One region of the Sphingorhabdus sp. genome, then DNA from elsewhere that is predicted to be linked to it. Evidence: predicted binding sites of a transcription regulator. Region 1 holds the regulator's gene; each other region holds the start of a gene.
What was found. The regulator LexA, encoded in region 1, represses DNA repair genes until DNA is damaged. The targets are predictions, from matches to a motif close to GTTCCNCNCTTGTTCT.
Positions count from the first base shown of each region.

Region 2: radA (DNA repair protein RadA) is a predicted target of LexA. The motif match lies at 5,742-5,757, and genes of this name have one in related genera.
Region 3: recA (recombinase RecA) is a predicted target of LexA. The motif match lies at 1,848-1,863, and genes of this name have one in related genera.

Region 1 covers NZ_CP050888.1:800,490-808,471, reverse strand. Annotated here, with positions in the region: gene HEQ18_RS03895 (sensor histidine kinase) at 1-1,059, shown strand, start outside; gene HEQ18_RS03890 (citrate synthase) at 1,061-2,347, opposite strand; gene HEQ18_RS03885 (ComEC/Rec2 family competence protein) at 2,600-4,750, shown strand; gene lexA (transcriptional repressor LexA) at 4,744-5,427, opposite strand; gene HEQ18_RS03875 (PH domain-containing protein) at 5,498-5,911, opposite strand; gene HEQ18_RS03870 (molybdopterin molybdotransferase MoeA) at 6,046-7,227, opposite strand; gene moaC (cyclic pyranopterin monophosphate synthase MoaC) at 7,224-7,691, opposite strand; gene trpC (indole-3-glycerol phosphate synthase TrpC) at 7,684-7,982, opposite strand, start outside.
Region 2 covers NZ_CP050888.1:80,663-88,644, reverse strand. Annotated here, with positions in the region: gene HEQ18_RS00450 (shikimate kinase) at 1-435, shown strand, start outside; gene aroB (3-dehydroquinate synthase) at 432-1,532, shown strand; gene HEQ18_RS00440 (monovalent cation:proton antiporter-2 (CPA2) family protein) at 1,529-3,316, opposite strand; gene HEQ18_RS00435 (iron-sulfur cluster assembly scaffold protein) at 3,316-3,747, opposite strand; gene HEQ18_RS00430 (CvpA family protein) at 3,747-4,271, opposite strand; gene radA (DNA repair protein RadA) at 4,363-5,727, opposite strand; gene HEQ18_RS00420 (patatin-like protein) at 6,000-7,982, shown strand, end outside.
Region 3 covers NZ_CP050888.1:399,289-407,270, forward strand. Annotated here, with positions in the region: gene HEQ18_RS01925 (hybrid sensor histidine kinase/response regulator) at 1-1,813, shown strand, start outside; gene recA (recombinase RecA) at 1,940-3,019, shown strand; gene HEQ18_RS01935 (arginase family protein) at 3,201-3,764, shown strand; gene HEQ18_RS01940 (glutathione S-transferase family protein) at 3,775-4,401, shown strand; gene alaS (alanine--tRNA ligase) at 4,466-7,108, shown strand; gene HEQ18_RS01950 (cation:proton antiporter domain-containing protein) at 7,105-7,982, opposite strand, start outside.

The DNA.
Region 1 (7,982 bases):
AGCAAAACCGCAAGAAATCCGGATACTTCAGCGAAGTTGTCCTGGGCACGCGTAATGGATGAGACCATGACGCTCAACTTTGACCAAGCTTTGCGGTTGGTCCGTGCAACCGGTCCAGTGGGCGATGTGATTCATCAGGAAGATTTCGGTTGTGGCGCGCGACATGTCGTCACGCGACTCCTTGGTGATACGGGAGACATATATCTCCGCGACATAGAAAAATTCACTGCAATCGGCCGATCAAGCACCAGTTTAAATACAAATAACGATACGTTGTTATGGGGCGAACCGGAAACCAGCTCGTCTGGCGCATGTACCGGCTACACGCTATATATTTCCAAGGCCCCTACAGGCGCTTCTGTCGGCTATAAAAGATCGCAACTTGTCGATCCGGCGTTTGTCTTTGGGGAAAATCTCACGCCTATTCTGCATCGGCCGTTAAGCCGCATCATCGCGAATGCCGACACAATCGGAAATGAGCTTCTTGGCCCCGTTCGGTATAATTACGCGACATATGCGCGCGATATTTCCAATGCTGCGCGCCACCTGACGGCTCTGGTCGAAGATCTGGGGGATTTAGAAGCTGTTGAAAGGCCCGGATTTACAACCGCGCCCGATAGAATTGAACTTGGCGATATGGCGCGGCGCGTGGCTGGGCTTCTCGCTCTTAAAGCCGCCGACCATAGCATTAATGTGAAAGTTCCGGACGAAGCAATGCAGGTGAATGCCACCGCAGAGTTTAGACGTGTGCTACAGATTCTGCTGAATTTGGTCACAAACGCCATCCGTTATGCGCCAGACGGAACCGAGGTAAGCTTGGACATCCGCGCTGAACCCGATTGGTCTATTATTTCGGTTTCCGACCAAGGCAGCGGCGTATGTGCGGCAGACCGAGAGCGTATATTCGTCAAATTTGAACGTTTGGGTAGGTCGGGCGATGGCGGAAGTGGCCTCGGCCTGTATATCTCGCGCCGTCTGGCGCGGGCGATGGGCGGCGACCTTACCGTCGGTGATGCCGAAGGCGGAGGCGCAATCTTTATGCTCCGCCTTCCCCGATAATTCAGCGTGCGTCTAAGCTATGGTAAGGACGGTGATTTGGTCCGGTATACAACTGACGCGGGCGACCAATTTTCTGTGCGGGATCCGAAATCATTTCGTTCCACTGGGCAACCCAGCCAACCGTGCGCGACAATGCGAATAATACGGTGAACATTTCGGTCGGGAAACCAATCGCCGACAGGATAATGCCGGAATAGAAATCGACATTCGGGAACAGCTTCTTCTCAATGAAATAGGGGTCGTTCAACGCCATTTCTTCCAACTGCATCGCAACGTCGAAAATCGGGTCGCTGATATTCAATTCGGTAAGAACCTCACGCACCGTTTTCTGCATGACCGAAGCGCGCGGGTCATAATTTTTGTAAACCCGATGACCAAAGCCCATCAAACGGAATGGGTCATTCTTGTCCTTTGCCCGTTCAATATAATGCGGGATCCGGTCAGGCGTGCCGATTTCGCGCAGCATGTTCAATGCAGCCTCATTCGCGCCGCCATGGGCTGGCCCCCACAGGCAAGCGATGCCGGCGGCGATGCATGCAAACGGATTAGCGCCCGATGATCCGGCCAAGCGGACGGTCGAGGTGGATGCGTTCTGTTCATGGTCGGCATGGAGGATGAATATCCGGTCCAACGCGCGCTCAATAACGGGGTTCACAACATATTTTTCCGCAGGAACACCAAAAGTCATGCGCAGGAAATTGCCGGTGTAGGACAAGTTGTTGTCAGGATAGACAAAAGGCTGCCCTACCGAATATTTGAACGCCATGGCCGCGATTGTGGGCATCTTCGCGATCAAACGGTGGCTTGAAATCATTCGGTGTGTTGGGTCGCTGATATCGGTGGAGTCATGGTAAAACGCCGATAGCGCGCCAACCACGCCGCACATTATGGCCATGGGGTGTGCATCGCGGCGGAAACCACGGTAAAAAGTTGCCAATTGTTCGTGCAGCATCGTGTGCCGCGAAATCGTGTGACTAAACTCGTCCAATTGCGCCTTGTTGGGCAGTTCGCCGTTCAACAGTAGATAGGACACTTCCATGAAGCTCGACTGTTCGGACAGCTCTTCAATGGAGTAGCCCCGATGCAAAAGAATACCCTTGTCGCCATCAATAAACGTCAGCGCGGATTCACAGCTTGCCGTCGATGTGAAGCCAGGGTCGAAGGTGAAATGGTCCGACGCCCCGTAAAGCTTGCGGATGTCGATCACGTCAGGGCCTTGTGAACCCTGCATGATGGGCAAGTCATAGCTGGTGTCGCCAACGGTGAGCGTCGCGTTTTTATCGGCCATTCTGAAACTCCATATCTTCTAAGCTATATACCGGGCTGCCCTTTAGAAAGGCATGTTTTTTTTATGACACGGGACGCGGGAAACACCCGTGACGACAATCTAAGGCCCTTCAAGTGCCAATGTTTCGTGGAGAGAATATGGCTATGTCGTTGACTAGTCCAATGGTAGGAAATTCCATGGGCGTCAAGGCAAACAATGGCTTGCGCATCGCGGATAAATTGCGCTTTCATTTCTTGGTGCTAAATAGCTGTGGTGGAACAGAAATCTGGCAATATGGTTGAGGACGGAAACGTCCGGTTTGGTGCGCCAAAGACGCTGTTTGCAGTTCTGGAAAACTGGCTCGACCGCGAACGCGACCAATTACCCTTATGGATACCCGTTGGTATCGGATTCGGCGTCGCATTCTGGCAGTTTTTTGGCACATCTGCTTGGGCAGGATTGGCAATGTCATGCGCTTCCTTGTTGTTTTTCGGGAACTTGGCGCCACCATATAGCCGCTTGCGGCAAATGGCCCGAATGGCGGCTGTTGCGATATTGCTTGGTTTCTTCCTGATTGCCTTTCGATCAACGACGGTTGCCCAGCCAGTTTTAGGAAAAATATGGACTGGGGAGTTTTATGGGCGGGTTGAAGCGGTTGAAAATATCTCCGCGCGCAATGTTTACCGGCTGCGGCTCGCCACGGGCGATAGCCCGGACTTGCCGCCTTTTGTGCGTGTGAACCTGTCACCGGAACAATATAAAGACGATTTTCAGCCCGGCGCGATCATTCGCCTGCGCGCACGCTTGCTGCCTCCGGCAGGGCCAACTTTGCCCGGCGGATATGACTTTGCCCGGCGCGCATGGTTTCAACAGATTGGCGCGACCGGAACGGCTTTGGGCGATGTCCGGCTTTTTCAGAAAGCAGACAGCGGGGCATGGTTCGCGATGCAGCGTACGGCGCTAACAGAGCATATACTGGCATCCATGCCCCCCGGAAGCGGTGCAATAGGCGCAGCATTGGTCACCGGCGATCAGGGGCATATCAGCGAGGCCGATGCACAAGCCATGCGGGACAGTGGTTTGGCGCATCTTCTATCCATCAGCGGGCTGCATGTGACGGCGGTGGTCGGGTTCGTTTTCATCGCGGTCAGCCGCCTTTTGTCTTTGTCGTCATGGCTTGCATTGCGGGTTCCCATACCCGTCATTGCCGCAGCAACGGCAGCTTTAGCTGCGCTGGCCTATACGTTGTTAACGGGGGCCGAAGTGCCAACGGTCCGATCGTGCATCGCTGCGATCCTCATCTTGATTGCGCTGGCGTTGGGGCGCGATGCGCTCACGCTGCGGTTGGTGGCCTTTGGTGCGTTAATAGTGTTGATATTCTGGCCCGAGGCAATGGCGGGTCCGAGTTTTCAACTCAGCTTTGCGGCCGTTGCGACCATTGTTGTCATGCATGATCTGCCGTTCATAAGGCGGCTGACCGAACGGCGCGACGAAAGCCTGGCGCGAAAGGCGGCGCGGGCGGTCGGATCGCTCATCCTGACCGGCGTCGCCATTGAACTTGTCCTTACCCCCATCGCCCTGTTTCATTTTCACAAGGCAGGGCTTTACGGTGCCTTGGCCAATGTGGTGGCCATCCCGATGACGACGTTCATCATCATGCCGTTGGAGGCATTGGCGCTGGTTTTTGACGTGATTGGCTTGGGGCAGCCATTTTGGTGGCTGGCAGGGCAGGGCATAGCCGCGATTTTGGCGCTGGCGCATTCCGTCAGTGGCCTGCCCGGCGCGGTCACGATGATGCCTGCGATGCCGATATGGGCCTTTGCTGCTTTCGTTGTTGGCGCGTTGATATTTGGCTTGCTGACCACAAATGTCCGCTATTGCGGCGTTCCGCTTTGCGCGATCGGCATCATCGCAATGGTGACGGCACCACGCCCCGATATTCTGGTGACGGGTGATGGCAAGCATCTGGCCTTGGTCAGTGCAGACGGAGAGGTCGCGTTACTGCGCGGAAGGGCGGGTGATTTTGTGCGCGGGATGATTTTTGAAAAAGCCGGAAGCTTTGCAAAAGCTACGCCGATTGAGGATTGGCCCGGCGTCCGATGCACGTTGGACAATTGCGTGATGACCGTGACGGGTGCAGAGCGATCATGGACATTGTTGGCAACCAGAACACGCACCCCCATTGCGTCCATGGAAATGGCCGCAGCGTGCAAACGCGTCGACATTGTCGTCAGCGACCGATGGTTGCCCCAGTCATGCCGCCCCAAATGGATAAAGGCGGACCGCCGATTGCTTGAACAAAGCGGCGGTCTGGCCTTTTATCTGGATGCACAACGCGTGGTCACGGCCAACGAAAGCAACCGCCATATGCCTTGGGTGAAGGCCGCTCATGCCGCGCGCGCGGCGAACGCATCCCATCAATGATATCGGCGCAACAGTCCGGCCAGCTTACCCTGAACCTCAACCTCATGCGGCGCATAATATTGCGGCTCATAACTGCCATTGGCGGGGTCAAGGCGGATTTGCTGACCTTCACGGCGCAGATATTTCAATGTCGCTTCCTCGCCGCGCACCAACGCCACCACAATTTCGCCATCGCGCGCCGTGTTTGCCTTACGGATCAGGGCATAATCGCCATCCAATATCCCCGCCTCAATCATCGAGTCGCCGGATACCTCAAGCGCATAATGCTCACCTGCACCCAATAATGCCATCGGCACCGATAATGAATTCTGGCCTTCCAGTGCCTCAATCGGCACACCGGCGGCGATCTTGCCGTGGAAGGGAATTTCCATGACATCATTGGCGGCAACAGGAATCTGAATTTGCGGTTTGCTTTCCTTCACAGGCGCAAAGCGGGCCACATTGTTACCGCCCATATTCCCGCCTTCGGGCATTTTCATAACTTCAAGCGCGCGCGCACGGTTGGCGAGTCGCCGAATAAAGCCGCGTTCTTCCAATGCACCAATCAAACGGTGCACCCCGGATTTACTCTTCAGATCAAGCGCCTCTTTCATTTCCTCAAACGAAGGGGAAATGCCACTTTCATCCAATCGTTGGTTAATGAATATAAGCAGTTCGTGCTGTTTTGCCGTGAGCATATTCAGGGTCCCATCCTGTTGAACATGAATGGAACGATTAGAGAACAAAAGCGGTTATGTCAAGAACATCCTAGCTTTTAAATTCCTCTTGAACGCTTAGGAGAACTCGCCGGAACATCAGCGGATTGCTAATGCCTACAATGGGCGCTTGTGCCGTTCCCGTGCCCGACATTACCAAGGTCCCAAAGTTGCAAATTCTGCCTATAAATCCTTGCTGGACTTGAATGCTCTCAACACGGGGCAAGAGTATTTCAACGGTTTGGCGGCTAATCAGGCCATATTTAGCGACAACTTTCTTGTCTGTGATCGCCAGTTCAGTGCTCCACCATCTCAGAAAAGCTATCAGGAAAAAAACAAATCCGACCACAAACCACATTGTAGCAACGCCTAATAAAATCAGAAACCATAGAGACCACACACTTACACGAGCCTGATACTTAACAGTCTCGCCCGGTGCGAGCGTGGTTTCAACAAAGCTTCCCATAAAGCATTCCCCTCCGAAATTTCGTGTGTACTCAAATTCATGATACTTTGTCAATTTTTGTGAACTTGAAACTTGCACACGTATGCAGACTAAGCAAGCCTGAAGAACATTTGTGCACTGTAAGCGCGTCGTGGTCAGAACAACCGATGATATTGAACAACCGCACCAATGGGCGTGGCAGGTGAATTTACATCGCGGATAATAAGCGCGTTGCTTTGAGATAGCGGCGAAACCAACCCGCTATCCTGCGATATGAACGGGGTGATATCCCCGCCTTCGACCGTTGCGCGCAAATACTCGGCGCGGTCTCCGCCCGCTGGCAAGTCGGTCGCGGTCGCCGCCTCAAACAAAGCGGGCAGGGGCGTAGTGCACCCCGCCATGTGCCGGATAAGCGGCAAGAGGAACAGAAATGCGGTGACGAAGGCAGAGGACGGATTGCCGGGTAAGCCGAGCACGACCGCGTTGCCAACTTTGCCAGCCATAAGCGGTTTTCCCGGACGCATCGCGACTTTCCAGAAATCCATCTGCGCGCCGATATTCAACAATGCGCTTTGCACCAGATCATGGTCGCCGACCGACGCGCCGCCAGTGGTGACAATGATATCCACTTGTTTGGACAGCGCCGAAAGGCCGGTCTCAAGCGCCGTCAAATCGTCGCGCAATATCCCTGCGTCAAACACATTACAGGGAAGGCCATCGAGCATGGCTTGCAACATTGGGCTGTTGGAGCACGGGATTTGCGCTGGGCCAGCGGCGGACCCGGCGGGAACCAATTCGTCGCCCGTGGCGGCAATCGCAATGCGCGGGACGCCGCCCACAATGAGCCTGCCATGCCCCGCCATCGTCGCCACGGATATTGCCCCTGCGTCCAAATATGTGCCCTTTGGTAGCACCACGTCACCAGCGCGAAAATCGGCCCCAAGGCGGCGGATATTGGCCCCGGGCAAAGGCACGCGATCAACGGTCGTGCGCAAACTATCGCCATCGCGCACGGCATTTTCTTGAATCAGGACGCTATCGGCGTTTTCGGGCACATAAGCGCCGGTAAAAATGCGGACAGCCTCGCCACGTTGCAGGTCGCCTGCAAAAGGGTGCCCCGCCGCGCTTTCGCCGATCACGCGCCATGGGCCGGGAAAGTCTTGTACGGCGATAGCATAGCCATCCATCGCCGACAGGTCCGCCGCAGGTTGCGTGCGCATCGCCATCAGCGGCGCATGCACATAATGCCGCACGGCCTGCATAAGCTCTCGTTCAACAGGGGGCAAAGGAGAGGCCAGCGCCAGCAATCTGGCTTGCGCTTCGTCCACCGAAATCATGCGCGATAGTCGCCCGATTTGCCGCCTGTTTTGGATAATAAGCGCACGTCCGAAATGATCATTGATTTGTCGAGCGCCTTGGCCATGTCATAAAGGGTCAACAAACTGACGCTGACCGCGGTCAAGGCCTCCATCTCCACGCCCGTCGGGCCGTTTAACCGCACCCGCGCTTCGACACGAATGGCGGCGGCCTCATATTCAAATTCAACGCTGATTTTGGACAACATCAAAGGGTGACACAAAGGAATGAGGTCGCTGGTCTTCTTCGCCGCCAGTATGCCAGCGATGCGCGCCGTGCCCAACACATCGCCTTTTTTCATATTGCCAGCGCGTATCGCCGCAAGTGCTTCGGTGGACATGGATATCCGGCCCTCGGCCACGGCCTCACGCACATTGTCCGCCTTGGCCGACACATCGACCATGTGTGCGCCGCCATCGGCGTTCAAATGCGTAAGATCAGCCATGACCCGTCAAAAGCCTTTGCGTTGCGGCCTGAATATCGTCCTGCCGCATCAAGCTTTCCCCGACAAGGAATGTGTTAACACCGGCTTTCGCCATGCGCAGGCAATCGGCATGCGTCGAAATACCGCTTTCGCAGACGAGCAATACATCATCCGGCACCAATTTCGCCAGACGCTCCGTCGTGGCAAGATCGACCTCGAAGGTTTTCAAATTGCGGTTGTTCACGCCGATCAGCTTGGATTTCAGATGTTTGAGCGCACGTTGCAGTTCGGCCTCGTCATGCACCTCCACTA
Region 2 (7,982 bases), 720 kb from region 1:
CGTCTGGATGTGCCGTTCGCCGATGCCGATGACGAAATTGAAAAGGCAGCGGGTTTGTCGATCACCGAAATATTCGCAAAATTTGGTGAGGAATATTTTCGAGATGGTGAACGCCGCGTAATTGCCCGGCTCATCGAAGGCGAACCGAAGGTCATTGCGACTGGTGGCGGCGCTTTCGTCAACGACGATACCCGCGCACTCATCTTGGAACGCGCAACATCGATCTGGCTTGATGCCGATGTCCAAGTGCTTGCCGACCGCGTGTCGCGGCGGGACCACCGCCCTTTGTTGAAAGGCAAGGACCCCGTCACGGTCCTGACCGATCTTGGCAAGGTGCGTAACCCCATATATGCCGCGGCCAATCTCCATATTCGCAGCGATAGCTCGCCGCATGTGCGGACCGTTGAAGACATATTGAAGGCCCTTTCCGCATGACCGTGATATCCGTCAACCTGTCCAACTGCCCCTATGACATTCATGTCCGCGCCGGGTTACTCGCCGATGTCGGCGCTATTTTAACGCCTTATGCCCGCGACAGCCGCTTGCTTGTGGTAACCGACGAAAATGTGGCTCAGGCGGTTCTGCCGCAGTTTGAATCGGCCTTGCGCGGCGCAGGGCTGTCATGCGCGCATTTCACACTGCCCGCTGGCGAAGCGGGGAAAAGCTGGGAGCAGTTGGAAAAACTGACGGATTGGTTGCTCGAACAGCATGTGGAACGCAGCGACCATATTGTTGCGCTGGGCGGCGGCGTAGTTGGAGACATTACGGGCTTTGCCGCGCATATCATCAAACGCGGCTGCGCCTTTGTACAGATACCTACGACCCTGCTTGCCCAAGTCGACAGCAGTGTTGGCGGCAAGACCGCCATCAACAGCGCGGCAGGCAAAAATATGGTCGGGGCGTTTCATCAACCCGCGATGGTGTTGATCGACCCAGAGTTACTTTTAACGCTTCCACCCCGCCAACTCGCGGCGGGTTTTGCCGAGGTGGTAAAATACGGCCTGATCGATGACGCGGCGTTTTTTGACTTTTGCGCGGATAATCTCGACAGCTTTTTTGCGAGTGACCCTGATATCCGCGCGCAGGCCATCATCCTGTCCGTACAATCCAAGGCGCGGATCGTCGCCGCAGACGAAACCGAACGCACGGGCACGCGGGCGTTGTTGAACCTGGGGCACACTTTTGGTCACGCGCTGGAGGCCGACACTGGCTTTTCCGACCGGCTGTTTCACGGCGAAGCGGTCGCCGCCGGCATGGCCTTAGCATTTCGGTATTCGGTGAGGCTGGGCCATTGCCCAGCAGAAGATGCCGCACGGGTTACTAAGCTTCTAAAGCGGGCCGGCCTGCCCACGACGCTATCCGAAGCCGGCGTCACTGCCAATGGCGCGGCCTTGGTCGACTATATGCGGCATGACAAGAAAATGAGCGCGGGCACACTGCCTTTCTTGCTCGCACGCGGTATCGGGCAGACATTTTTGTCCAAAGAAGTCGCACTGGACGACGTCGCAGCATTCCTCGACAGCGAAGTTTAATCGCCCGTGATCAGAAAGTCGTCAGAGTCATCGCCGCCGAAACTGTGACGGGTTCCCGCATGCATGTCGCCGCTGGTGAATTGCGCTTGCAGGCGGCTGCGGTCGCGACGCCGAAACTCTGATATTATTTCAGAAATTTGGTCGCGGTCAGTACCAAAATATTTCAGCGCATCGGCGGACATCCGGATGGAGGATTCAAACACCTCGCGCATGATGCTGATACCATCATCTTCCATCAACAATAAAGCTTGCTCCCGGTCATAAGCGCGCACGAACAATTTTGTGCGCGGGAATGTTTCGCGCACGGGCATCAGCGATTCTGCGGTCATGTACCGGTCGTCAATGCAGAAAAATATCGCCTGCGCGTCTTCGCCGCCTGCGCGCTTCAGCAAGTCGACGCGGGTGCCATCGCCGTAAAAAACCTTGAAGCCAAAGTCCTCGCTGAGGTCGATGGTCTGCGGGTTGATGTCAATCAACGTGACTGAGCGCCCTGCGGCCTGCATGATCTGCGATACCTGTTGCCCGAAACGTCCATGCCCTACGATAATGACATTGGCTTGCGACGCGAGTTCCGGATCATCAAGCTGCACATCGCCACTGACCTTTCGTGCTGCAAGCTTGCCCGCAAAGATCATCAGGAACGGCGTCGTCGCCATGGATAAGGTGACGACCGCGCCAAACAAGCTTGCGGCCTCCGGTTCAATCAACAGCGCCTGCTGCGCCGCGGCAAACAACACGAACGCAAACTCGCCACCTTGGCTCAAAAGCATCGCCATAATGATCGACGGTCTGTCTTGGAGGCCAAAGCACCGACCAAGCGCATATATGACGGCGATCTTGACCGTGATCAGCGCCAGCGCCAGACCCGCAACGAACACGGGCTGCGAAAGGATGACATCGACATCAAGCAACATGCCGACAGCCAGGAAAAACAGGCCGAGTAAAATTGATCGGAACGGATCAATGTCGGCCTCCAACTCATGCCGGTAAGGGGATTCCGCCAACATGACGCCAGCGAGAAATGCGCCCAAGGCTGGTGAAACACCGATCGCTTGCATTACCGCGGCGCTGACGCAGACGGTGAATAGGCCCGTGACGATAAACAATTCGCGCTCTGAAATCTTGCCGACCAAGCGCAAGAGCGGCGACAGCAGATAGCGTCCGGCCAACACCAGTCCCGCAATCGCCAGCACCGCGTATAACACCAACGACCACCCCTCAATCGCGCCCTCCTCCGCCGGTGCGCGCGACAAGGCAGCAACGATCGTCAACAAGGGAACAATGGAAATGTCCTGAAATAACAATATGGAGAAGCTTTTCTCTCCATAATCGGTCTTCATCCGACCGCGCGATTGCAGCAACGGCAACACCTGGGCGGTGGAGGATAAAGCCAGCGGAAGCCCAAGCACTAAGGCGGCTTGCCAGCTAAAGCTGGGCATTGCGAAATGAATGACGGCAAACATGCCAAGCCCGCACAAGATGACCTGTAACGGCCCGAAAAGCAGGATATCCCGCCGCAACAGCCAAAGCCTGCTGGGTGATAACTCGAGCCCGACGAGGAACAGCAGCAAGATGATGCCGATTTCGGAATAGGCTAATATCGTCTCTGGCGCGTCAATCAACGCAAGGCCGTCAGGCCCAATGGCAATACCCGCGACCAGATAGCCAAGCACCGCACCAAGGCCGAGACGCCTGAAAATCAGCACCGCCAACAACGCCGCGCCGAGCAGGACCACCCCGCCTATCATGACATCCGCGACGAGGTGGTGTGATGTTTCTTCCATCAGGCTTTCTCTTTGGCCTGCGCGGCAGCAGCAAGGATTGCGTCATAAGGCAATAATATTGCGGCGTGACGCGAAGGATAATCAGTTGCCGCTGCCAACAATGCCAATTCCGGCCAGCAGCTTGGCATATCGCCCTCCCGCTGTAACGCCTGCGCCATGCCATCGCGCAATTTGGCAACTTCGGTCATAGCTGTTCCAACAGCGTTATGCATCAAAATCGCAGCGGAAGCCTGTCCAAGCGCGCAGGCATTGGCGCGTAATGCAAGTCCCTGCAATTTTCCGTCGGCGTCGGTCACAATATCCGCCTGAATACGGCTGCCGCATAAGGGCGAACGCACTTCGGCGCTGCCATCCGGCGCTGCGAGGCGATGGTCAGCGACCAAAGACGTCGCCAACCGCAAAATATCCCGATTGTAGAGCGCGGAGTCCATCAATTTGCTGTTTCTGCGGCACGATCGGCAGCGAGGCGTTGTTCGCGGACAAATTCGGACATGGCGTCGCCGCTGGCATTGAGCAAAGGATATGTGCGCGAACGAGCCATCCATTCGGGCCGCCCCTCATCCGCGCCATACACCAAATCATATCCCATCACGAACAGCAGGAAAACGAGGGTCGCAATAATCAGGCCCTTGAGCATACCGAAGCCAAAGCCAAGGACGCGGTCAATTGGACCGAGTACGGACTTGCGCGATTTAGCGCCAATCGATTTCGCAATCCATTTACCCACGGCAAAGATCACGATGAAAAGGGCTAAAAAGGCAAGCACGGCAGCGCCGGAGTCAGAACCCACAGCCTCTGCCAAAGCCGCCGTCGCAGGCGCGTGGAACATACGAACAGCCAAGATGATCAGCACCCATGCGATCATCGACAGAGCCTCTTGCAAAAAGCCGCGTAAGAAGCCGAATGCGGCCCCGCTACCCAGCAAGAACAGGACCATGATATCAAGTGCTGTCATCTGATCCTGTTGCCCTTATTACCCAAATGCGTCGCGATTAAACTGCGGCGCCCATCTTAAGATGACGCCCTTATAACCGTTCAAAAAGGATTTAGGGACGTCCCAGCATATGGTCAACGAGATTGGCAAGCGTGCGGAACTCTTGCGTTGAAATGCCGGCCTGACCTTTCACAGACGGCGGTACCAATGCGCGGCTGAACCCGAGCTTCGCTGATTCCTTCAGTCGCAACGCACCATGTGCGACGGGACGGATTTCACCAGACAAAGCCACTTCACCAAAGAGCACAGCATCGGACGGCAGTGGCCGTTCCGCCAAAGCCGAAACCAATGCCGCTGCAACCGCAAGATCGGCGGCTGGGTCGGAAATGCGATAGCCACCCGCAATGTTGAGATAGACCTCAGCGGTTGAAAAACTCAGGCCGCATCGCGCCTCCAACACCGCCAATATCATCGCGAGCCGACCGCTGTCCCAGCCCACAACGGCGCGGCGCGGTGTTGCGCCACTCGATAGCCGCACGGTAAGGGCCTGAATTTCCACAAGCACTGGACGCGTTCCTTCCAGCGCCGGAAATACCGTTGCCCCCGTAACCTGTTCGGCCCGGTCGGTTAGGAATAATGCGCTTGGGTTGCCGACCTCCGTCAAGCCTTCTTCAACCATCGCAAAAACACCGATTTCGTCGGTCCCGCCAAACCGGTTCTTGGACGCGCGCAAAATGCGATATTGATGGCTGCGTTCGCCTTCGAACGACAATACGGTGTCGACCATATGTTCCAGCACGCGGGGTCCGGCAATCGTTCCGTCCTTCGTAACATGACCAACGAGCATCAACGCTGTGCCGCGTTCCTTGGCAAAGCGGATAAGCTCTTGCGCCGACGCGCGAACTTGGCTGACGGTGCCCGGCGCGCCTTCGATGAGGTCGCTATGCATGGTCTGAATCGAATCGATGACCAATAAAGCGGGCGGCGCACCTTGTGCCATCGTCGTCAGGATATCGCGCACAGAGGTTGCGGCGGCAAGCTGCACCGGCGCATCACCAAGGCCAAGCCGACGCGCCCGCAAGCGCACTTGGTCCACAGCCTCTTCACCCGAAATATAGGCAACGGATAGGCCGCGCCGTGCGAGGTTCGCGGCAGCTTGTAACAGTAACGTCGACTTACCAATGCCTGGATCACCACCGAGCAAGGTCGCTGAACCCGGCACAAGGCCGCCACCCAAGGCGCGATCAAATTCGGATATACCGGTCGAGGCACGTTCGGGCAGTTTAATGTCGGAGTTCAATCCGGACAATTCGACCGCACGGCCGCCCGAATGCAGGTGATGCTTCAGCTCAAAAACAGTTGCTTTGGCCTCTTCCGCCAAGGTGTTCCATTCGCCGCAATCATCGCACTGCCCCTGCCAGCGGTTGGATTCGGACCCGCATGCCTGACACACATATTTGCGCTTTGCTTTTGCCATAGCTGGTGATTAACAGAACAAATCAAGAACTCAAGACATAAGTGCTTAGGGTCAGGACCACTTAAATCCACCTTCGCGGTTTGAGGCCATACTGTTCAGTGCCATGCGGCAACCGCAGGGCTTAGTGGTTCTAAGTCCAAGCTTGCCAACGTGGCAATGGACAATATGGGTCAAATCCGAAGGACGTCTTGACGCCGCGATGGTGGATTTAAGTGGTCCTGACCCCAGTATCAGCGCTTGCGTGAAACGCAGCGTAATGCCACATATTTGATATGCGCGAAAAAGAACTCAGGCTGGCGCTCATTTGTTATGGCGGGGTTAGCCTTGCCATTTACATGCATGGCGTCACACGCGAGATTTGGCACATGGTCCGCGCGAGCCGCGCGTTTCATGACGGTGCGCCGCCCGCCCGCCGCAGCGAGATTGTCTATCATGATTTGCTTGCAGAGTTGTCACGCGTCAGTGGCGTAAAACTGCGCGTTTTGACGGACATCATTGCGGGGTCAAGCGCGGGCGGTATCAACGGCATTTTCCTGTCGCAGGCTATTGTCACGGGCCAATCGCTTGAACCGTTGACCGATATGTGGCTTGAAATGGCGGACGTCGACGTGCTGCTTGATCCGGACGCCCGCCCGCTGTCGCGCTTCACCAAATTTTGGGCGACGCCCATTGCGTGGATGATCTTGCGCCGACGCGGCGGGGCGGTCGAAAGAACGGTCGCAAAAGAGGCGCAGGAGGAAGTCGCGGCCAAGCTGTCACGCTTTGTCCGCGCACGCTGGTTTGCGCCGCCCTTTGGCGGGAATGTGTTTTCGAAACTGTTGCTCGACGCGCTGAACGCAATGGCGGCGAGCGCAGCGGAACCGCCACTTTTACCAGCAAGTCAGCCGCTGGATTTGTTTGTCACCGTAACGGACTATTACGGGCATGACCGGATGCTGCGTCTTAACAGTCCTGAAGAAGTCACAGAGTCCGAACATCGGATCACTGTCGATTTTTCAACGCGCGGGCGAACGGGGCTTGCCGACATTGCCGAGTTGGTTTTTGCGGCGCGCGCCACGGCAAGTTTCCCCGGCGCTTTCCCGCCATTTTCGGTGCGTGAACTTGACCGGTTGCTGGCGCGGGAAAATGTCCCATGGCTTGGCCGCAATATGTTTTTGAAGCGCATATTGCCGCAGCAATTTGCCGCCAATGCCGCCGAAGATACGATGTTAATCGACGGATCGGTCTTGGCCAATGCGCCGTTTAACCAAGCGATCTCTGCCTTGCGCAACCGCCCAGCGCGCCGCGAAGTGGACCGGCGTTTTGTCTATATCGACCCAAAGCCGGGCCGCCCCAGTTTCCGATTTGGCAAACGCAATACGGACGGCACCGCCGATATGCCGCGCAAGCCACCGGGGTTTTTCTCGACGATATTGGGGGCGACGTCCAATATTCCGCGCGAACAGCCTATTCGTGACAGTCTGGAAAAAATCATGGGCCGTTCGGAAGGTATTGAACGGATGCAACGTGTCATCGACAGCTTGCGGAGCGAAGTTGAAAATACGGTAGAGACGCTATTGGGCAAGACATGGTTCCTAACCCAGCCAACCGCAAGCCGTATGCAAAAATGGCGGCAGTCGGCGCAGGAAAAGGCGATTGTTGCCGCCGGGTTCGGTTATCGCGCCTATAACCACCTCAAAATCGCTGGCGTCGTTGACGATGTTATCGCCACCGCGCGCCGCAGCTTGCCCGATGCATCAGCCACGCTTTTCCGTGACTTGCGTGCCGCGCTTTGGACCGAAATCGGGGACCGGAATCTCGACCTTATGCCGCCGCATAAGGGCAAAGCCACCGCACGCCAAATTGCCTTTTTCCGCGCGCATGACCTGCGCTTCCGCATCCGTCGCCTGCGCTTTCTTGCCCGGCACCTGACCGAAGAGGTCGAAAATGTTATCAATGTACCGGACGATGACATCGCCAAAATGCGCGACGCCATTTACAATTGCCTCGCTTTGTTTCTTGATCTGGAAACGGCGGAATTTTTAGGGCTGGATTTTGCGATGGCCGCCAAATCTGGCATCGACGATCCCGCAGGCTTGATGGACCATCTTGCGGCACAGCGCGATCTGGTGCGGACCGACGGCAAAGTCGACAAAATATTATGCGACGCCATGCTGATACTGCCCGTTGAGGCACGCCGGATCATACTGCTCGGCTATTTGGGCTATGCACTTTATGACATCGCCACGCTGCCTTTGTTGCAGGATGAAGGCTTT
Region 3 (7,982 bases), 400 kb from region 1:
GGGGCGCATTGGCCGGGCGATGTCCAGCAGCGGCGTGATGGCGGTCGCCGTGAGCGCGGATGGCGCAGTGCGTGCGGCCAATGCCGCCTTTGCATTGCGCGCGACGGGCAAGGATATGGAGCCTATTCTTGGTCAGCTCTTTGCCGATTTTGTTCGAATGGATGAAAAAGGTAGCGTATACTTTGAACGCGAGGGGCGCCGGGGTTTGCCGATCCGGTTGCTGCACGTGCCTTTGAACGAAGAAAATGCCGAAAGCGCAGCGCTTTTGCTCGCGGTCGATGAAGAAGGCGTGAAAGTTGATCGCGGTTTGGCGCTGGCGCATGTGGAACAATTGCTGTCGACGCTTCCACTTGGGCTTGCGCTGGTTGATCGCGACGGACGGTTCCTGTTTGCCAATGACGCCTTCGCGCGCGTGCTTGATGTGCAGGCAGATAAATTGCCGCCTTATCCGGGCGATCTTGTCATCAACGAGGACAAAGGCGCGGTCCTTGATAGCATTCGGCGATACGGCAGCGGCGCAGTAGCTTCAGGCGATATCGCCATTCGGCTGAAGGAGCGACCCGAAGAGGTGATCGCTTTGTCGATCGCTGGCGTGCGCGGACTAGGTGAGGCTGCGGTGCTGCTCGGGCTGAAGGATAATAGCGAAGAAATTACACTGAAACGCCAAGTCGCGCAGCAGACCAAGATGGAATCCATTGGCCAGCTTGCAGGTGGAGTCGCGCATGACTTTAACAATATCCTGACTGCGATCATTGGCTATTGCGACCTGATGCTGTTGCGACATCAGCCGGGCGACAGCGATTATGACGATATCCAGCAGATTAAGAATAACTCCAACCGCGCGGCCAGCCTGACGCGCCAGTTACTGGCCTTTTCGCGTCAGCAGACCCTGCGTCCGCAAATCCTGCAACTCGCCAATGTGGTTGCCGATGTCTCCAGCCTGTTGAAGCGACTTTTGGGCGAAACCGTGCGGCTTGAGGTGCATCATGGGCGCGGCGTTGGCGCAGTGCGGGCTGACCCGGGGCAGCTTGAACAAGTTATCATCAACCTGGGTGTGAATGCGCGTGACGCTATGCCCAAGGGTGGCGTCGTTCACATCAGCACCGTCGCTGTTAGCCAAAGCGAAGTTGCCGCAATGGGTAGAGAGTTTTTGCCAATAGGTGATTATGTCCAACTGTCTGTCGAAGACAGCGGCGTTGGTATCCCGAAAGAAAATCTGTCGAAGATATTCGAACCGTTTTTCACGACCAAGGAAATGGGCAAAGGCACAGGGCTTGGCCTTTCAACGGTATACGGCATCGTCAAACAATCTGGCGGGTTTATTTTTGCAGACTCCCAACTGCAAAATGGAACGCGGTTTGACATCTTCCTGCCGGTCCACCGGGGCGAAATTCCGACGCCTGAAGTCACGAGGCGCGAATTGTCCAAGCCAAAGGACCTTTGGGGCAGTGGCCGGATCTTAATCGTTGAGGATGAGGACATGGTGCGCGCCGTGGCCGAACGGGCGCTGGTCCGGCAAGGCTATGTGGTGGAAACCGCGAACGATGGCGAACAAGCGCTTGAACTCTTCGCCGACGGGAAGCGTTACGACTTGGTCGTATCCGATGTCGTGATGCCCAATTTGGATGGGCCATCCATGGCACGGCGATTGCGCGAAAGCTATGGCGATATCCGGTTGCTGTTCATATCTGGCTATGCCGAGGAGCAATTGCGCGAAACGATCAGCCTCGACAATGTCGCTTTCTTGGCTAAGCCGTTTTCCGTCCAGCAAATTGCCGAAGCGGTTCACGACGCGCTTGCGAAGGACGATTAGATTAGATATTGAAATACAAGATGTAAATTTTTTTGTTCCACTCTTGTTCTTTTGGAACAGAAGGCGTACATAGGTGATGTTCCGACGAAGTCTTTCGGAATAGGCATGACGCTAAGGAGTGGAAAAATGGCAGCTAGTCTCAAGATAATTGATGGGAATCAGGCAAACGGTATGAAAAATTCGGAACGTGAAAAGGCTCTAGAAGCAGCCCTGGCGCAGATTGATCGCGCATTCGGCAAGGGTTCGGCGATGAAGCTTGGTAGTCGTGAAGCGATCAGCATCGATGCGGTGTCGACGGGTTCGCTTGGGTTGGACATCGCGCTTGGCATTGGTGGATTGCCCAAGGGACGCGTGATTGAAATTTATGGCCCTGAAAGTTCGGGTAAGACGACATTGACCCTGCACGTGATTGCAGAGGCGCAAAAGGCAGGCGGCACGGCGGCATTTATCGACGCAGAGCATGCGCTTGATCCCGGCTATGCGAAGAAGCTTGGCGTCGACGTGGACAATTTGATCGTGTCGCAGCCAGATACGGGTGAACAAGCGCTTGAGATTGCCGACACTTTGGTGCGTTCAAACGCCGTGGACATCATCGTCATCGACTCGGTCGCGGCACTTGTCCCGCGCGCGGAAATCGAAGGCGAAATGGGCGACAGCCATGTGGGTTTGCAAGCGCGGTTGATGAGCCAAGCGCTGCGCAAGATTACAGGTTCGATCAGCCGGTCAAACTGCATGGTCATTTTCATCAACCAGATTCGTATGAAGATCGGGGTGATGTATGGTTCGCCAGAAACCACCACGGGCGGCAATGCGTTGAAATTCTACGCATCGGTGCGCTTGGACATTCGCCGCACAGGCCAGATTAAGGCAGGCGAAGACATTGTAGGCAACACGACCCGCGTGAAGGTTGTGAAGAACAAGGTCGCGCCGCCATTCAAACAGGTCGAATTTGACATCATGTATGGCGAAGGCATTTCCAAAACGGGTGAGCTGCTCGATTTGGGTGTGAAGGCGGGATTGGTAGAAAAATCGGGTAGTTGGTTTAGCTATGATTCGATCCGTATTGGCCAAGGCCGTGAGAATTCAAAAAGCTATCTGACCGAAAATCCGGAGGTTGCGGCCCGGTTGGAAGCCGCCATTCGCGGCAAGACAGAAGAAGTCGCTGAGGTCCTGATGACCGGGCCAGACGCAGACGACGACGTTTAAGAATTGACGAACAAGCGCGGCCTTGCCTGAGGCTGCTGCTTTCGGCCCGCCCTGGTCCACCCCGGGGCGGGTCATTTGTGTGAAGGTCGGTAGATGCTACCCCTTGCCGCCTTTACGGCATCGGCGGACGCACGGGCGCTAAGTTCTTGACAGGCACAATGGCTGGGGCACAACGGTCGGCATGGGGCCAGTCATTCATCTTATCGGCTTGCTGACTGATCAGAACAGCTCATTCGCGCGCGGTGCAGCATTGGCACCACCGGCCATCCGCGCGGCATTGTGGAGCGACCGGGGCAATCTATCCGCGCAATCCGGCCTTGAAATTGGCACGGACGTCATGCTCAAGGACCTCGGCGATTTGCCCTTATCGGACGATGACTGCGCTGCCGATGACGCATTAATTCTGCGGGCGGTGACCGAAAGCATGGAGGCAGATGCTATCCCCCTACTGCTTGGCGGTGACCATGCGGTGACGCACCCCATTCTTGACGGCCCATTATATATCAGCGTTGACCTTCACGGCATCGACCCGTCCGAAGCGCCCGGCGTGGCACATCCAGAGCCTGGCGGCTTAACGGTCCGCGAAGTCCTGTCCATTATCGCTAAACAACGCGCGCGGATCGTGGGCGCGGACATCGTCGAACTTAACCCCGCGCGCGACGTGAACGACATTACCGCCATAGTCGCCGCCAAACTGGTGCGCGAAATCGCCGCGCAAATGCATCAAAATTACGACCATATATAAGGAAGCAGCTATGACCATCATCGTACACCATCTCAACAATTCGCGTTCGCAACGTATCTTGTGGTTGCTCGAAGAACTGAACCTTCCTTATGAAATCCGCCATCATGCCCGTGATGCTGTGACCAATCTTGCGCCCGAAGCGCTTTTGAACGTCCATCCTTTGGGAAAATCGCCCTTGATTGAAGATGACGGCAATGTGATTTTCGAATCCGGTGCAATCGTCGAATATCTGTGTGAACGGCATAATGGTGCGCATCTTGTGCCGGCACGCGGATCTGACGCGCATGTCCGCTATCTGGAATTCATGCATTTTGCCGAAGGCTCGGCGATGACGCCGATCTTGCTGAACCTGTATACTGCGCGGTTGGGCGATGCTGCTGCACCCTTGCATTCGCGCATTAGTCAGCAGCTTGAAAGCCATTTTGCGTTCATGGACGACAATTTGAAAGCGACGGGCTGGTTTGTTGGCGATACGCTCACGGGCGCTGACATTATGATGAGTTTTCCGGCCGAAGCAGCGGTTAAAATGGGCCGGGCTGCAAACCTGCCAAACCTCTCTGCTTTCGTCGAAAAAATCCACGCTCGTCCAGCGTATCAGACCGCCCTGCAAAAGGGCGGACCTTATGCCTATGCGTGATGGCGGCCGCAAACTGCATATCCGGCTTGCAGCGCGGCGAGTCGTTCCCTAAGTCGCAGTCATTATGACATCGACCAATGACATTCGCCGCGGCTTCCTCGATTATTTCGGTGATGCCAATCATGACATAGTGCAGTCTGCACCGCTTGTTCCCTATAATGACCCGACATTGATGTTCGTCAATGCCGGAATGGTGCCGTTCAAGAACGTGTTCACGGGCCTTGAAAGTCGCGAAACGCCGCGTGCAGCATCAAGCCAGAAATGCGTGCGGGCAGGGGGCAAGCATAACGACCTCGATAATGTGGGCTATACTGCGCGGCATCACACGTTTTTTGAAATGCTCGGCAATTTTTCGTTCGGCGATTATTTCAAAGAGCAGGCGATTACCCATGCATGGACATTGTTGACCAAGGAATGGGGGCTTGACCCAGCACGGTTGACGACCACCGTTTATCACACCGATGATGAGGCGTTCGACCTGTGGCGCAAGATTGCCGGCCTGCCTGAAGAACGGATAATCCGTATCGCCACGACGGACAATTTTTGGTCCATGGGCGACACTGGACCCTGCGGACCATGCAGCGAGATATTCTACGACCATGGCGACCATATCTTTGGTGGCCCTCCCGGAAGCCCCGACGAAGATGGTGACCGTTTTGTCGAAATCTGGAACCTCGTGTTCATGCAGTTTGAACGGCAGGACGACGGCACCGACGTGCCATTGCCCAAGCCGTCTATTGATACGGGCATGGGCCTTGAGCGGATTGCGGCGGTCATGCAGGGCGTGCCGGACAATTACGACACCGATACGTTCAGGGCATTGATCAACGCGTCTGAGGAGCTCACGGGCACAAAGGCGGTTGGCGATCAAAAGGCCAGCCATCGCGCCATCGCGGACCATTTGCGCTCGACCAGCTTCCTGCTGGCCGATGGCGTCATGCCGTCGAACGAAGGGCGCGGCTATGTCCTGCGGCGGATCATGCGCCGCGCCATGCGCCATGCACACATTCTTGGCGCAAAAGAGCCATTGATGCATCGTCTGGTCGGAAGCCTCGCCGCCGAAATGGGTGCGGCCTACCCCGAACTATTGCGCGCGCAGCCCATGATTGAGGCGACGTTGAAGCAAGAGGAAACGCAGTTCCGTCGGACGCTTGATAAGGGCATTAAGCTACTCGACGAAGCGACCGCTGGCATGACGCCGGGCGATATTTTGGCAGGCGACACGGCGTTCAAGCTGTATGACACTTATGGTTTTCCTTATGACCTGACCGAAGACGCTTTGCGTGCGCAAGGCTTTGGTATTGATCAGGCGGGTTTTGAAACCGCGATGAATAGTCAAAAAGCCATGGCGCGGGCTGCGTGGAAGGGTTCCGGCGCGAAGGCGTCGGACGATGTCTGGTTTGACATTGCCGAACGCGTCGGCAGCACCGAGTTTACAGGCTACGCCGCAAGCGAAGGCGAGGGGCAGGTTGTAGCTCTCGTCAATGACGGCATTGAGGTGCAATCGGCGGTCGCCAATGACACAGTCACGGTCATCACCAACCAGACACCATTTTACGGCGAGAGCGGCGGCCAGATGGGTGACGCTGGCGTTATTTCCAGCAGCAACATGCGCGGCGAAGTGACGGACACGGCAAAGCCCTTGGGCCGACTGCATGCGCATCAGGTCACGATTGGCACAAGCGAGATCAAAGTCGGCGATTTTGTGACGCTGAAAATCGATACTGCGCGCCGCGACGCCTTGCGCGCCAACCATAGCGCCACACATTTACTGCACGCATCATTGCGCCACCGCTTGGGCGACCATGTCACCCAAAAGGGCAGCATGGTGGCACCGGATCGCTTGCGGTTCGACTTTTCGCATAACCAGGCAGTGACGCCGCAAGAGATTGCGATGATCGAGGCCGACGTGAACGCGCAAATCCGTGGCAATGACGCGGTGACGACGCGGTTGATGACCCCCGATGACGCCGTCGCCGCTGGCGCGCTGGCCTTGTTCGGCGAAAAATATGGCGAAGAAGTCCGCGTTTTGACGATGGGCAAAAGCGAGGACACGCATTATTCGTTGGAACTGTGCGGCGGCACCCATGTCAACGCATTGGGCGACATCGCGTTGTTCACGATCATCTCCGAAGGCGCAGTTGCAAGCGGCATTCGCCGCATTGAGGCGCTGACGGGCGAAGCGGCGCGCTTATGGCTTGTTGGCCGTGAGACGCAGTTGAAGAATGTCGCTGCGATGCTGAAAACTGCGCCGGATGAAGTGGGCGCGCGCATCGAAACGCTCATGAACGAACGCAAGCGGATGGAGAAGGAACTGTCCGAAACCAAAACCGCGCTCGCTTTGTCCGGTGGCGGTGGTCCGAAGGCAGAGGCCGAACAGATCGGTGATATCACCTTCATCGGGCAAGTTATCGCAGGCATTGAACCAAAAATGCTGCGCGGCCTTGCGGATGACCAGATGAAGGCCATTGGCACGGGCATCGTCGCCATCATCGCCGCGAATGAAAACAGCAACACGGTTGTGGTCGCCGTCTCGCCTGCCTTGCATGGCACCATAGCTGCGCCTGACCTCGTGCGTGTGGCGACGGAGGCCATGGGCGCGCAAGGCGGCGGCGGACGCCCCGACATGGCGCAAGGCGGCGGTCCTGCGGGCGCTGAATTGGCGCAAGCGGCGTTGGATGCGATTAAGGCAAAAATCGCTGGTTAAGAGGTAAGTTTGAGCTTTGGGGTCTCTTCAAGGCCCCCGGCTTCCTTTATCTGACGCCGGAATTCGTCGCGCTTTTCGTGGATCGACGCGATGACGGGGCCCATGGCAACGCCCAGATCGACAAGCACTGCTTCCGATAGCTGAAGCGAGCTTTCCAGCGTTTCGGGCACGGCGTCGGTCGCGCCTGCCTGATAGAGCCGCGCGGCATGGTCCGGGTCACGCGCGCGCGCGACAATCGTGATCTCGGGCAACCATTGACGGACGCGCGTGACGATATGTTCGGCCAATACCGGTTGGTCCATTGTCAGGATCAGCGCCTTGGCATGACCCAAGCCCAATTTATCCAGCGTTTCGGGCCGTGAAATGTCGCCGTAGATAACCTTGTAACCCCCGCGCCGTGCGGCGGTTACCGCGTCGACATTGGATTCCACGGCAACATAAGGCTGGCCGTGCGTGGTCAGCATATCGGCCACCAGCTTTCCGACCCGGCCAAAGCCGATCACAACCGTTCGCGGCTCCTGCGTCGGGTCTTGTTCGTGCATCTCATCATCGCTCTCGCGCAGCTCGAGACGGCGGGACATATCATGACCGATCCGTGCCAATATCGGCGTGATCGTCAAGCCAATCGCGGTTGCGACCTGCCAGAAATTGATTGCGGCAGCGTCAATAATCTGAGCTGCGCCTGCGGCACCTAGCACGATCAAAGTCGTTTCCGACGGACTACCCATAAGGACGCCGGTTTCGGTCGCTGTGCCCGTGCGCGCGCCATTTAGCTTTAACAAAGCCGCGGTGACACATGCCTTGATCAGCACGACCGCCGAAACCGCGCCCACCAAAGCCACCCAGTTGGCCGCCACAAAGCGCAGATCAACCT